3 regions of the Streptomyces sp. NBC_01198 genome follow, and region 1 is predicted to be linked to each of the others. Evidence: riboswitches for the same ligand, from Rfam matches in the RefSeq annotation. Region 1 holds a riboswitch; each other region holds the start of a gene.
What was found. Region 1 has a riboswitch for cyclic di-AMP ahead of OG702_RS23030 (transglycosylase family protein). Riboswitches for the same ligand answer to the same signal wherever they lie in the genome.
Positions count from the first base shown of each region.

Region 2: linked by a shared signal. The riboswitch ahead of OG702_RS30525 (M23 family metallopeptidase) and the one ahead of OG702_RS23030 (transglycosylase family protein) in region 1 are both predicted to bind cyclic di-AMP.
Region 3: linked by a shared signal. The riboswitch ahead of OG702_RS13620 (C40 family peptidase) and the one ahead of OG702_RS23030 (transglycosylase family protein) in region 1 are both predicted to bind cyclic di-AMP.

Region 1 covers NZ_CP108568.1:5,148,595-5,152,977, forward strand. The annotation lists gene OG702_RS23020 (cytochrome P450 family protein) at 1-561, shown strand, start outside; gene OG702_RS23025 (transglycosylase family protein) at 756-1,769, shown strand; cyclic di-AMP (ydaO/yuaA leader) riboswitch at 2,159-2,298, shown strand; gene OG702_RS23030 (transglycosylase family protein) at 2,302-2,973, shown strand; gene eno (phosphopyruvate hydratase) at 3,144-4,383, shown strand, end outside.
Region 2 covers NZ_CP108568.1:6,854,408-6,858,790, reverse strand. The annotation lists gene OG702_RS30530 (AAA family ATPase) at 1-931, shown strand, start outside; gene OG702_RS30525 (M23 family metallopeptidase) at 968-1,792, opposite strand; cyclic di-AMP (ydaO/yuaA leader) riboswitch at 1,798-1,986, opposite strand; gene OG702_RS30520 (GNAT family N-acetyltransferase) at 2,373-3,389, opposite strand; gene OG702_RS30515 (uridine kinase) at 3,463-4,092, opposite strand; gene OG702_RS30510 (hypothetical protein) at 4,335-4,383, shown strand, end outside.
Region 3 covers NZ_CP108568.1:3,074,324-3,078,706, reverse strand. The annotation lists gene OG702_RS13625 (C40 family peptidase) at 1-817, opposite strand, end outside; gene OG702_RS13620 (C40 family peptidase) at 1,123-2,157, opposite strand; cyclic di-AMP (ydaO/yuaA leader) riboswitch at 2,165-2,321, opposite strand; gene OG702_RS13615 (C40 family peptidase) at 2,452-3,564, opposite strand; gene pcrA (DNA helicase PcrA) at 3,779-4,383, shown strand, end outside.

The DNA of each region.
Region 1 (4,383 bases):
GCCGCCGCGATGGCCTTCATCCTGCTCTTCGCCGGGTTCGAGACGACGGTCAACCTCATCGGCAACGGCATGCACACCCTGCTGACGCACCCGGGCCCGCGCGCCGAGCTGCAGGCGTCCCTCGCCCGCGGCGAGAGCGCGCTGCTGGAGAGCGCGGTGGAGGAACTGCTGCGCCACGACGGCCCGGTGGAGCTGGCGACATGGCGTTACGCGACCACCGCGCTGACCCTCGGCGGCCGGCCGGTCGCGGCCGGCGACCCGGTCCTCGTGGTGCTTGCGGCCGCCGACCGCGATCCGGCGCGCTTCGCCGCGCCGGACACGGTCGACCTCGCGCGGGCCGACAACCCGCATCTGGGGTACGGCCACGGCATCCACTACTGCCTGGGCGCCCCGCTGGCCCGGCTGGAGGCCAGGACCGCACTGGCGACGCTGCTCACCCGGCTGCCGGACCTGCGGCTCGCCGCCGAGCCCGCCGACCTGCGCTGGCGCGGCGGCCTGATCATGCGTGGGCTGCGGGCGCTGCCGGTGGCCTTCACGCCCGAGGCGGCACAGCGGAACTGACCGCACGTCAGGGCCGTGACCCCGACGTGACGAGCGCTACATCGACTTGTGATCCCCGGGCCAACAACGCTACGTTCTGCGGTCAACGCGAGGCACGCACGGCTCGCGGGACGCGCCGGTCCTTACGGTGCGTGGCAGTTGCCGGTGACGGCGGGCCGCGCGGGCGCGTAAAGGCTGTGAGGAAAGGCGACCGCATGCTCTCGTCAGGGAACGGCAGGCACCGACGTCCCCGCCAGGCCCCAGCGGCCATGGTGACGGTCGCGGCGACCGGCGCAGGACTGGCGCTGCCCCTGCTGGGCGCGGGCGCGGGTGCCGCGCACGCCGCGGACGCGAGCACCTGGGACAAGGTCGCGGTCTGCGAGACCGGCGGCCTGTGGAGCGCCGACACGCACAACGGCTTCTACGGCGGCCTCGCCATCACCCAGGACACCTGGAGCCAGTACGGCGGCACGGCCTACGCCCCGCGGCCCGACCTGGCCTCCCGGTCGCAGCAGATAGCCGTGGCCGAGAAGATCCTGGCCGACCTCGGCCCCGACGCCTGGCCGGGCTGCGAGAAGGGCACAGGACTGCTCAAGGACACCGGCACGCCGGACGTGGACCCGGGCAGCACCGCCACCGCGACCCCGGCGCCGACCACCCCCGCCGACCCGGCCGACCCGGGAACCCCCGCGGACTCCGGCACGCCCACGACCACCCCCGCCGATCCGTCGGCGCCGGCCACGCCGGCCGATCCGGCTACGCCGACCACCACCGCGCCGCCGTCGGCAAGTACGCCCGCCCACCCCGGTACGGGCTCGGTGCCGCCCAGCGCGGTCGCCCACCCCGGAACGGCGCACGGCACCCCTCCGGCCGCTCCCGCCGACCCCGCGGCCCCCAGCGCGCCCACGGACGGGAGCGGGCGTCACGCCCGCCCGTACAGCCCCTCCGACGAGGCGCTGGCAGCGACCGACCGGGCGACCCGTACCGAATCCTCCGCGGTCACCGCGAACGTCGCGGATGCCAACGACACGGTCACCACCGGCAATACGGACACCGGCGCCGATACGGACCCGGGTACGTACAAGGTCGGCGCAGGCGACTCGCTGTCCGGGATCGCGTCCGGCCATGATGTGGCGGGCGGCTGGCACCGGCTCTACGACGTCAACCACCAGCTGATCGGCGACAATCCAAACCTCATCAAACCCGGACAGATTCTCAGCCTGGGGTGAACGCCGGCTGCCGGGAGGCCGAACAGCCGTGCCGGGCAAGCCCGGTGACAAAACGGACGTACGGTATTTCCGTGCCCTGCGGCGATGTGACAAGCCTCTCTCCGGAGCTGTGACCGGCTGCTCGCTCGCTGCTGAGCTCCGGCCGTCCGACCTGCGGGTTCTTCCACTCCCCGAATCCCGGACGGCAGTTGGCGCCCGAAACGCGAGTGTTTGTTCAACCGGGCCCCCTGTGCTTAACGTCTAAACGCTCGCCACAGCGGGCCCCGCCGGAGCGGAACGCCGAGTCCTGCCGCCGCCCCCACGGGAACAGTCGACGCGAAAGCGCCGCAGGCAGGAGCGGGGGACCCACGGTCTTCCGCCGGACCAGAGGCAGTACGCCGCGCAGCGCGGACAGCACGTCGCCGCTGCGTGAACGCCACCGGTCCGGCTCGGGGTGAAGCCGGGCATCCGCGTCCAACACCGCGGTGCCGGCCGGGCAACTCACGTCCGAACCCGACAGCTGACCTCGTAGGCGTCGGTGAGGAACACACACATGGGTAAGCACCGTCGCGCCTCGAAGATGGTCCGTTTCGCCACGTTCGCCGGAGTCGCCGGCACCGCCATCGCCATACCGCTGATCGGCGCCACGTCCTCGTCCGCCGCCTCGGTGGCCACCTGGGACGCCGTCGCCCAGTGCGAGTCCGGTGGCAACTGGTCGATCAACACCGGCAACGGCTACTACGGCGGCCTGCAGTTCTCGCAGTCCAGCTGGGAGGCGGCCGGCGGCCTGCAGTACGCGGCCCGCGCCGACCTGGCCACCAAGGACCAGCAGATCGCGGCCGCCGAGAAGCTGCTCGCCATCCAGGGCCCCGGCGCCTGGTCCTGCGCGTCGGCCGGCGGCCTGACCGCGGGCGGCCCGTCGCCCGACATCAACACCGGCGGCTCGTCGTCCTCGGCAAGCACCTCCACGCCTGCCAAGGCCACCACCCCGGCGAAGAAGGCCACCCCGGCGAAGAAGGCCACCCCGGCCAAGCACACCGCCACGGACTGGAAGCGGCACACCGCCCGCAAGGGCGACTACACCGTCGTCTCCGGCGACACCCTGTCGCGCATCGCCGCCAGCCACCACGTGGCGGGCGGCTGGCACAAGCTCTTCGAGCTCAACAAGGACAGCGTCAAGGACGCCGACCTGATCTACCCGGGCCAGCAGCTGTACCTCGGCTGACCGCCCGGCGGGAACCTCACCGACCGGCCGGTCACGCGGCCCGCCCTCGGGGGCGCCGCGTGCCCGGCCGGTTTTCCGTCTCAGGGGCCGGGCCGGGAACCGGCACGGGCACCCGGGGCGGTTAGGCTCGTCCCGGAAAAGACGAGAAGACATCATCTGAAGGAGACAACGTGCCGTCCATCGACGTCGTCGTAGCCCGGGAAATCCTCGACTCGCGAGGCAACCCCACCGTCGAGGTCGAGGTCGGCCTCGATGACGGCAGCACGGGCCGCGCCGCGGTGCCGTCCGGCGCATCCACCGGCGCATTCGAGGCCCTCGAACTCCGCGACGGCGACAAGAACCGCTACCAGGGCAAGGGCGTCGAGAAGGCCGTCCTCGCCGTGATCGAGCAGATCGGCCCGGAGCTGGTCGGCTACGACGCCACCGAGCAGCGGCTGATCGACCAGGCGATGTTCGACCTGGACGCCACTCCCGACAAGTCCTCGCTCGGCGCCAACGCCATCCTCGGCGTGTCGCTGGCGGTCGCGCACGCCGCCTCCGAGGCCTCCGACCTGCCGCTGTTCCGCTACCTCGGCGGCCCGAACGCCCATGTGCTGCCGGTCCCGATGATGAACATCCTCAACGGCGGGTCGCACGCGGACTCCAACGTCGACATCCAGGAGTTCATGATCGCGCCGATCGGCGCGGAGTCCTTCTCCGAGGCGCTGCGCTGGGGCGCCGAGGTCTACCACACCCTCAAGGGCGTGCTCAAGACCCGCGGCCTGTCCACGGGTCTGGGCGACGAGGGCGGTTTCGCGCCGAACCTCGGCTCCAACCGCGACGCCCTCGACCTGATCATCGAAGCGATCAAGCAGGCCGGCTACACCCCCGGCCAGGACATCGCGCTCGCCCTGGACGTGGCCGCCTCCGAGTTCTACAAGGACGGCACCTACGCGTTCGAGGGCAAGCAGCGCTCAGCCGCCGAGATGACCGAGTACTACGAGGAGCTGGTCGCCGCCTACCCGCTGGTCTCCATCGAGGACCCGCTGTTCGAGGACGACTGGGCCGGCTGGAAGGTGCTGACCGACCGCCTCGGCGCCAAGGTGCAGATCGTCGGCGACGACCTGTTCGTCACCAACCCGGAGCGCCTGCAGAAGGGCATCGACAACGCCACGGCCAACGCGCTGCTGGTGAAGGTCAACCAGATCGGCTCGCTGACCGAGACGCTGGACGCCGTCGAGCTGGCCCAGCGCAGCGGCTACAAGTGCATGATGTCGCACCGCTCCGGCGAGACCGAGGACGTCACGATCGCCGACCTGGCCGTCGCCACCAACTGCGGCCAGATCAAGACCGGCGCCCCGGCCCGCTCCGAGCGCGTCGCGAAGTACAACCAGCTGCTGCGTATCGAGGAGATCCTCGACGACGCCGCGG
Region 2 (4,383 bases), 1.7 Mb from region 1:
GGCGGCGACGGCCGCCGAGGGGTTGCGGATCGCCGCGGACACCGGGCAGCGGCAGTGGGTCAGCCAGCTGAGCAGCGCCCTGGCCCATGTCGCCGCGGTGCGCGGCGACGAGCAGGGCTGCCGCCGGCTGGTGGACACGGCGCTCGCGGGCGGCTCGGGTACGGCAATGGCGCCGGGCGCGCCCTGGGCGTACTGGTCCCAGGGCCTGCTGGAGCTGGGGCTCGGCCGGGCGCAGGCGGCGCTCGACCGGCTCGCGCTGCTCGGCGAGGAGTCGGTGCGGCACCACATCTGCGCGATTCGCAGCGTCCCTGACCTGGTGGAGGCCGCGGTCCGGCTCGGGGTGCCTGGGCGGGGGGACGCGGCCTTCGCCCGCTTCGAGGACTGGGCGGCCCGCTCGGGGCAGCAGTGGGCGGCGGCGCTGGTGGCCCGCTGCGCGGCGCTGCGGGCGCCGGACACCGGTGCGGAGGCGTACTTCCTGCGGGCGCTGGCGGCGCACAACCCGCACCGCCGTGCCATGGAGTCGGCCCGCACCGCGCTGCTGTACGGGGAGTGGCTGCGGCGGGCGCGCCGCAAGAACGAGGCCCGGGTGCGGCTGGGCGGCGCGCTGGACACCTTCGAGCGGCTCGGCGCGCGCCCCTGGGCGGACCGGGCGCGCGGCGAGCTGGCCGCGGCGGGCGGCGCGGTGCCGGACGCGGCCCGGCAGAGCGGCCCGGTGGACGCGCGGGCGGGGCTCACCCCGCAGGAGTCGCAGATCGTCCGGCTGGCGGCGGCGGGGCTGTCGAACAAGGACATCGCGGCCCGGCTGTTCCTGAGCCCGCGGACCGTCGGCTACCACCTCTACAAGGCGTATCCGAAGCTCGGCGTGGTCTCCCGCGGCGAGCTGGCCGGGCTGTTCGAGGAGGGACACACGGCAGCGCCCGCCCGGTGGTGAAGACCGGGCGGGCACTGCCGTGGGGCGTCAGGCGACTCAGATGGTGACACCGTGCGCCGCGAGGTAGGCGACGGGGTCGATGTCGGAACCGTAGTTCGGCGTGGTGCGGACCTCGAAGTGCAGGTGCGGTCCTGTGACGTTGCCGGTGGCGCCGGATATGCCGATCTCCTGGCCGGAGGCGACGGTCTGGCCGACGGAGACAACCGGCTTGGTCAGGTGGCCGTACAGCGTGTACTTGCCGTCGGCGTGCCGGATGATCACGTCGTTGCCGTAGGCGCCGTCGGCGCCTGCGTGCACCACGGTGCCCGCCGCCACGGAGTGGACCGGGGTGCCGGTCCAGACCAGGAAGTCGACACCGGTGTGGTAACCGGAGGACCAGTTGGAGCCCTGGGCGTGGTAAGGGGTGCCGATGGCGGCGTCGCCGACCGGCTTGGTGTAGCCGGTGGAGCTGACGGCCTTCTTGGCGGCCGCGGGCGCGGCCTTCTTGGCCGGGGCCGGGGCGGCCTTCTTCGCGGGGGCCGGCGCGGCCTTGACCGGGGCGGTGTTCAGCGTGAGGTGCTGGCCGGGGCGGATCAGACTCGGGTTGGCTCCGATGACCTTCTTGTTGGCCTTGTACAGCGACTTCCAGCCGCCCTTGACGTGGTGGGTGGTGGCGATCTTCGCCAGGGTGTCCCCGCGGACGACGGTGTACTCGTGCGACTTCGCGGAAGCGGCGGGGGCCTTGGTGGGCTCGGCGGCCGACGCGTGGCCGACGCCGAGCAGCGGCACCGCGAGGGCGGCGCCTCCGGTGCCCGCCGCGATGCACACCCGGGTCAGGCGGTTGAGCGAGCGGGGCTTGCGGTGCTGTCCCTTTGCGGGCATGGGGGAATTCCTCTCCTACGCCTGCGAGGTGAGCTGTCGGGTTCGGGCAGGAGATGCCCGGCCGCGGTCCGCCGTGGCCGCGCTCCGAGGAGCGCGTACGGTCGCGCGGCTTCACCCCGAGCCGTCCGGTGTCCCCGGACGGCGACCTACCTGGGTCCCCCGCTCCTGCCCTGAGTGCTCGGCTGTTCCCGATACCGGGCGGCGGCAGGATTCGGCGTCCCGCCCGGCGGATACCGCGGACGTCCGGCCCGCGGTAGGGCGAAGCTAGACGACGCCGGGAGCGGCGGGCAACCAAACGCGGCATGCCGCCCCAATCCGCCCGTACCGGCGGTTACTCCTCGCCATCCGTACACGCCGGTACGTATGCGGACCGGTCACCGCGAGTCGAGCGGCGGGCCGCACAGGGTGACAAACGGCCCGGACCGGAAACAGCGGGTGTCGCCGGGGAGCCGGACCGTGTTCGGCCCGTGACGCCGGTCACGGATCCGGCCGGCAGTGATCGGCGTCACTGCGAAATGCCGGAATTGGCACGGTGTTTCGGATATGCCGGGATCGCGGCCGACGGGACGTCAGCCCGTCCTCAGTAGCTGCCCGGCACTCCGCCGATGCGCGCGTCCAGCGTCCGGCTGAGCCGGTAGGCCACCGGCCGGAAGCCGACCGCCGGCCAGTGCCCCGCGGCCAGCGGGGAGGCGGAGTGCCAGCGGGCCGAGATGTAGCGGTGGCCGTTGTCGTACGCCCACGCCAGCGCGGTGGCCAGCAGCACCCGGCTGATGCCCTCGCCGCGCGCGGCGGGTTCCACGTACGCCTCGGCGAGTTCCACGCACGACTCCGGTACGACCGGGTCGGGCACGGCCGGGACGACCAGCACCATGGCGATCTCCTCGCCCCTGCGGGACGCGATCCAGGCTCCGCAGCGCGGATCGGCGAGCGCGTCGGCGTAGTGCAGCCGCAGCGCGGCCAGCGCGCCCTCCGGCTGCGGCTGGAACATCGCGGACTCGCGCTGCCGCCGGGAGGACTCCGCCGCCATCCGGCCGATCTGCGGCAGGTCGCCGGGACCGGCCCGGCGGATGCCGAGGCCCTCGACGCCGCGCGGCTGGCGGCCCCTGGCCTTGACCGCCATCAGGCCGTGCACGAGTTCGCGGCCGAAGCCGAGGTCGGCCCAGGGGGCGGTGGCGACCTCGCCGGCCGGCACCTGGACGTAGTGGACGAGGCGGCGGTCGGCGACCAGCCGGTCGGCGATCCTGGCGTAGAGCGAGCGCAGCACCTCGGTCTCCCGCCCGCCGGGCAGCGCGTGGCCGCCGTAGGGCACCAGGGCCGAGCGCGGGTGGGTGCGCAGCGCCGCCGGGTCGTCGGGCGCGAGGGTGACCGGCTGGGCGGCGAGGTAGCCGATCAGGTTGCCGTCGCCGTCCAGTGCGCGGCAGGCTTCGAGGCCGGGGACGGCGTGCAGCTTGGCCACCAGCTCGTCGCCGCGTACGGGTCCGTCGGTCAGCCAGGACCGCTGGGACGGCGGCCGCCGGGCGCGCGAGAACCAGCGGTCGTACCGCTGTACGGCCAGGGGTATGTGCTCGGCGGTCAGCGGCGCGGTGGCGACAGTCATGGTGTTCGAGGACGCTAGCGAAGCGCGCACCTCCACGGCAAGGCGGTGCCGGGGGCCGGACGCCGCGGCGGTGTCAGCCGGTCCAGGCCGGGTGCCGCGGATCGTCGGCACGCACCAGGACATCGGCGCTCTCTTCCGGCAGCGCCTCGCGGGCGTAGCGGCGGTAGGCGGGCAGCGTCCACTGCTCGGCCGGTTCCGTACGGCGCCGCAGCGCGGCCTCGGACAACCGCAGATGGACCGTCAGATCCAGCGGCAGGCCCTGGCCGAGCAGCAGCGGACCGTCCAGCACCAGGACCCCGCCCGGCGGCAGAGCCACGTACTCCGCCCGGGTGGAGCGGTCTGTCCCGGGGTCGCGCAGCGACGGCAGGGCGCGGCCGCTGCCGCCGGGACCGAGCGGGTCGAGCACCTCGCGGCGCAGCGCTCCGGTGTCCAGCCACAGCTGGTAGAACGCGTCCACGTCCTGATGGCCGTACTCGAGCCGCTGCGAGGCGGGCCGCCAGAAGGCCTGCGCCCGTACCCGCAGCACCGGGTGGCCGAGCGCGGGCAGTTCGGCGGCCAGCGCGTCGGCCAGGTCGGCGGTGCCGGCGGCGGGTGCGCCGTCCACCGCGACGCGCCACCAGGGCCCCGCGGGCGGCGGGCCCGCGCTGATCCGGTCGGCGAGGGCCGCGGCGAGCCGCGGCCAGGTGATCGGGGTGAGCTGCACGGGGCCATCCTGCCGGAGCGGGCCGCCCTGGCGGCGGGCGGGCGGACCCGCGCGCCCGGGTCACGGGCGGTCACCCGGTCGGACGAGACGGGTGGGGTGCGCAGCGGCAAGATCTTCGGCGAGTCCCCTCATATGGGCGAAATTCTCTACAAATCACCCGTTTGCCACCGCGCGCGAACCATGACTTTTTGTGACCCTGGAAGAACTCATGGTGACCGTCCCCATCACCCAGGAGAAAGCCCATGATCCTGTCGATCTCAGGCGTCGTTCTGCTCGGCGTCATTGTGTTCC
Region 3 (4,383 bases), 2.1 Mb from region 1:
TGACCGGGGCGAGCGGGGCGCGCACGGCGGCCCGGGTGGCGGGCGCGGCCGCGTCGGACGCCGGCGCGGGGCCGTCGGCGGCCGCGACCGCGGCCCGCTGGGCCGCGGTCAGCTGGGCCAGCAGCGCCTGGGCGGCGGTGAGTTCGGCGGTCACCGTGCGCTTGTGGTCCGCGACCCTGGACTGGGCGTCGCGCAGCGCGGCCAGCCGGCCCGCGGCCAGCGAACGCGTGTGGGCGATGTCCTGCTGCTGGGCGGCCAGCCGGGTCAGCGCCTGGCTCTGCTGGGTGCCGGCCTGCCGGAGGTAGGACGCCCGGGCGAGGTAGGTGTCGGGCGTGGAGCTCAGTGCGAGCTGCAGCAGCGGGTCGATGCCGCCGGAGCGGTACTGCGCCGCGGCGATGCTGCCGAGCGCGTCCCTGGTGCTGTTCAGCTTCGCCGTCTTGCGGGCCAGCTGGTCCTGGAGGGCGGAGACCGCCGAACTCGCGGTGTCGGCCTGCTCCTTGGCTCCGTCGTAGTCCTGCGTGGCCTGCTCCGCCTGCTGGTAGAGCGCCGCCACCTTCGCCCTGACCTGGTCCGGGGTCAGCTGCGGTGCCGCGTTGCCGGCCTCGCCGAACAGCGAGACGGTGGCGGCCGAGGCGAGCACGAGGGTGACACCGATCCGGGCGGTGGTGCGGGTCGTGCTGGTCGTGCTGGTCGTCGTGCGGGTGGTGCGGGGGGCGCCCGGGCTGCCGCTACCGCTTCCGCTGCCGGTTAAGGCGATGCGTTTCTTGCGGTGCGCGGGAGTGTGCGCGGGGGTGAGGGCGGGACTGTGTGAGGCCATCGCGGGCCGTCACTCCTTCCGAGGGGCGGCCCGGCGGCGGCTGCACGGGGGAGCAGCACGCCGCCGGGCCTTCGGCGGGGGTGGCCGTTGCCGTCCGGTACCGGACGGCAGTGGGGTGTCGGCCACCTGAGGAGCGACGCTAAACCTGCCCGGGGGCGCACCGGGACGTACTGACCGGGACTGTCCCGTATCGGTCGGCCCGTGCAAGGAAACGACCGCCGTTCGACGGGTGAGCGGGACGGAAACGGACCCAGCCTGACCGTTGGCCCGTTTCCGGCCCCGGCGCCGCGGGCGTGTGCCTGCGGTCAGGCGACCCGGCGGGCGGCGGCGAAGGGCATCCAGCTCAGCGGGGCGACCTCGACGAACGCGCCGGTGTGCGGGGCGTGCACGATCTGGCCGTTGCCCAGGTAGATGCCCACGTGGGACAGCCCCGAGTAGAAGAAGACCAGGTCGCCGGGCTGCAGGTCGGCCTTCGAGACGGCGACGCCGTCCTTGTCCTGGTCGTAGGTGGTCCGGCCGAGCTTGACGCCCGCCGCGCCGTAGGCGGCCTGGGTCAGGCCCGAGCAGTCGTACGAGCCGGGGCCGGTGGCGCCGTAGACGTACGGCTTGCCACGCTGGGCGAGCGCGAACTTGATCGCGGCGGCGGCACGGCCGGACGCGGGGCCGGAGTAGCTGTAGCTCGCCGGCGAGGACTTGCCCTTCTTCATGCCGGCGATCTTGGCGCGCTGCGCGGCGCTGAGGCTGTTGAGCAGCTTCTGCGCGGCCGCGAGCTTGGTCTGCACCGTCTTCTTCTGGGTGGCCAGCTGCTTCTGGGCGTTGGTCAGCTGGGTCAGGCTCGCAGTGGCCTGCGACCGCTGGATCGAGGCCTGCTCCTGCTGGATCTGGAAGTTCTTCAGCGCCTCGGTCTGCGTCGCGGAGAGCTGGTTGACCATGTGCGACTGGTTCAGGAACTGCTCGGGGTTGTCGGCCAGCAGCAGCTGCACGGTCTGGTCGATGCCGCCGTCGCGGTACTGCTCGCTGGCGAACTGTCCCAGCACCCGGCGGGACTCGTTCATCTGCTCGGTCTTCCGGGCGACCTGCGCGAGCAGCTGGTTGGTCTTGTCGCGCTGGGTGTCGGTCTTCTCCTTGGCCTGGTCGTAGTTCTGCGTCGCGACCTCGGCCTGCTGGTTCAGGGTGTCGATCTGCGCCTTGACCTCGGTGATGGAGGGCTTCGCGGGCGCCGCGCTCGCGCTCTCGCTGAGCAGGGTGACCGATGCGATGGCCGCCGCGGTGACGCCGACCGCCGCACGGGGGGCGGTCGAGGCGAGTATCCGCGGGCGCGGCTTGCGATGCGACGCCACGAAGGCGACTCCTTCCGTGAACCGCCGACCGGGTTAGCTGACGGGTTCGGGCAGGGAAGGCAGCCCTACGGGTCGGACACCTGCCGGCGTCTGTCCCGATTCACCCCGATGGTGCGTGGTGGGTCCCCGGTTCCGGCCTGGGCCGGATTGAGCGGAGGCGGCGCGGTGCCGGCACTTTCACCGGCGGCGAACGCGTCACCTAGCGGGTTACCGTACTCAACTTCTCCGGATGTTGGGAAGTTTGGATTGCAACGTGACCGAAATCGCTTTGTGATCTTACGGTTGGTGGTCGATTCAGTACGGACGAACCGCTGCATAGATCGGCATTTCGGTGATCGGAGCGACCTTGACGACCGTTCCCGTGTGCGGAGCGTGGATCATGTTGCCGTCGCCGATGTAGAGACCGACGTGGCTGGCGTCGCTGTAGAAGAAGATCAGGTCACCCGGCTGGAGGTCCGAGGTCGAGACCCGGGTGCCGACGTCGACCTGCTCGCCCGTGGTCCGCGGCAGCGTGATGCCCGCCGCCTTGTAGGACGCCTGGGTCAGGCCCGAGCAGTCGAAGGAGGCCGGGCCGGTCGCGCCCCACACGTACGGCTTGCCCAGCTGGGCGTGCGCGAAGGCGATGGCCTTGGCGGCGACCGACGCGTTGGCCGGCGTCGCCGGCGCGGTCGACCCCGACTTCTTCGCCGCTGTCTTCGCCTTTGCCTTCTCCTGTGCGGCGATGGCGGCGGCCTTCCGCTTGGCCTCCTGCTCCTGCTTGGCCTGCAGGGCCGCCAGCCGTTCCTTCTCCTGCGCGGTGAGGCTGTTCAGCAGCGTCTGGGCGGCGCCCAGCTTGGTCTGCACGTCGGCCTTGGCGGTCCGCAGCTGCGCCTGCCGGGTGGTCAGCGTCGCCAGGCTCCTGGCCGCCTCGATGCGCTGCTGGGTGGCCGCCGCCTGCTGCACCCGGTAGGACTCGACGGCCGACTTCTGCCGCTTCCCCAGCAGGCCCACCAGATGCGTCTGGTCCAGCAGGTCCTGCGGGTCGGTCGCCATCAGGAAGCGCCCGGTCGAGTCGTCGCCGCCGCTGCGGTACTGCGCGGCCGCGTACTGCCCGAGCAGCCGGCGCGAGTCGTTCAGCGTCTGCGTCTTCTGTGCCGCCTGCGCCAGCAGCTTGTTGACGGTGGCGTTCTGCTGGGAGGCCTGCTCCTTGGCGCCGTTGTAGTGCTCGGTGGCGACCTCCGCCTGGTGCAGCAGCGCGTCGACCTTCGCCTTCACCGCGCTGATCGACGGCTGCGGCGCGGGCGCGGCGGGTGCGGCGCCCGCGGTCTCGGAGAACAGGGTCACCGTGGCCAGGGCGGCCGTTGTGAGCCCCACAGCCGTGCGCGGGGCGGTGATCGTCGCGGTACGGGTCTTACGGTGTGTCGCCATCCCCGGCGGACTCCTTTCGGACACTGCCTGGTGCGGCACCGTAGCCGGGCGGCGGCACCGCTGGGAAGAGCGGTGTCCGATAGGCCCGATACCTTTTCGTAATCAAGTCGGATTGTCACTCAGCGTGGTAATCGGGCTACCGCCGCCGCCGGGTGCGGCCGTCCGCCGGAAGGGGGGCGTGGGTGTCGGTGCGGGCGCCTAGACTCGGGAGGCGATGAGCAGCCTCTTTGACGACGACTTCCTGCCCGGTCTGCACGTGGCACCGGAACCGGCCGACCCCGACGCCCCGCCGCCCCCGGAGGACCGGGGCCCCGGCGGCGGGTACGACGGCGGCGGGCGGGACGCGTACTACCGCGACGGCGCCCCGCGCCCGGCCACCGACCCCGCTCAGCTGCTCGAGGGGCTCAACGAGCAGCAGCGCGCCGCCGTCGAGCACTCCGGCGGCCCGCTGCTCATCGTCGCGGGCGCCGGCTCGGGCAAGACCCGGGTGCTCACCCACCGCATCGCCCACCTGCTCGCCGCCCGGCACGTCCACCCCGGCTCGATCCTCGCGATCACCTTCACCAACAAGGCCGCGGGCGAGATGAGGGAGCGCGTCGAACAGCTGGTCGGCCCGCGCGCGAAGGTGATGTGGGTCTCCACCTTCCACAGCGCCTGCGTGCGCATCCTGCGCCGCGAGTCCAAGGTGCTGGGCTTCACCTCGTCGTTCTCGATCTACGACGCCGCCGACTCCAAGCGCCTGATGGCCCTGGTCTGCCGCGACCTCGACCTGGACCCGAAGCAGTATCCGCCGAAGTCCTTCAGCGCGAAGATCTCCAA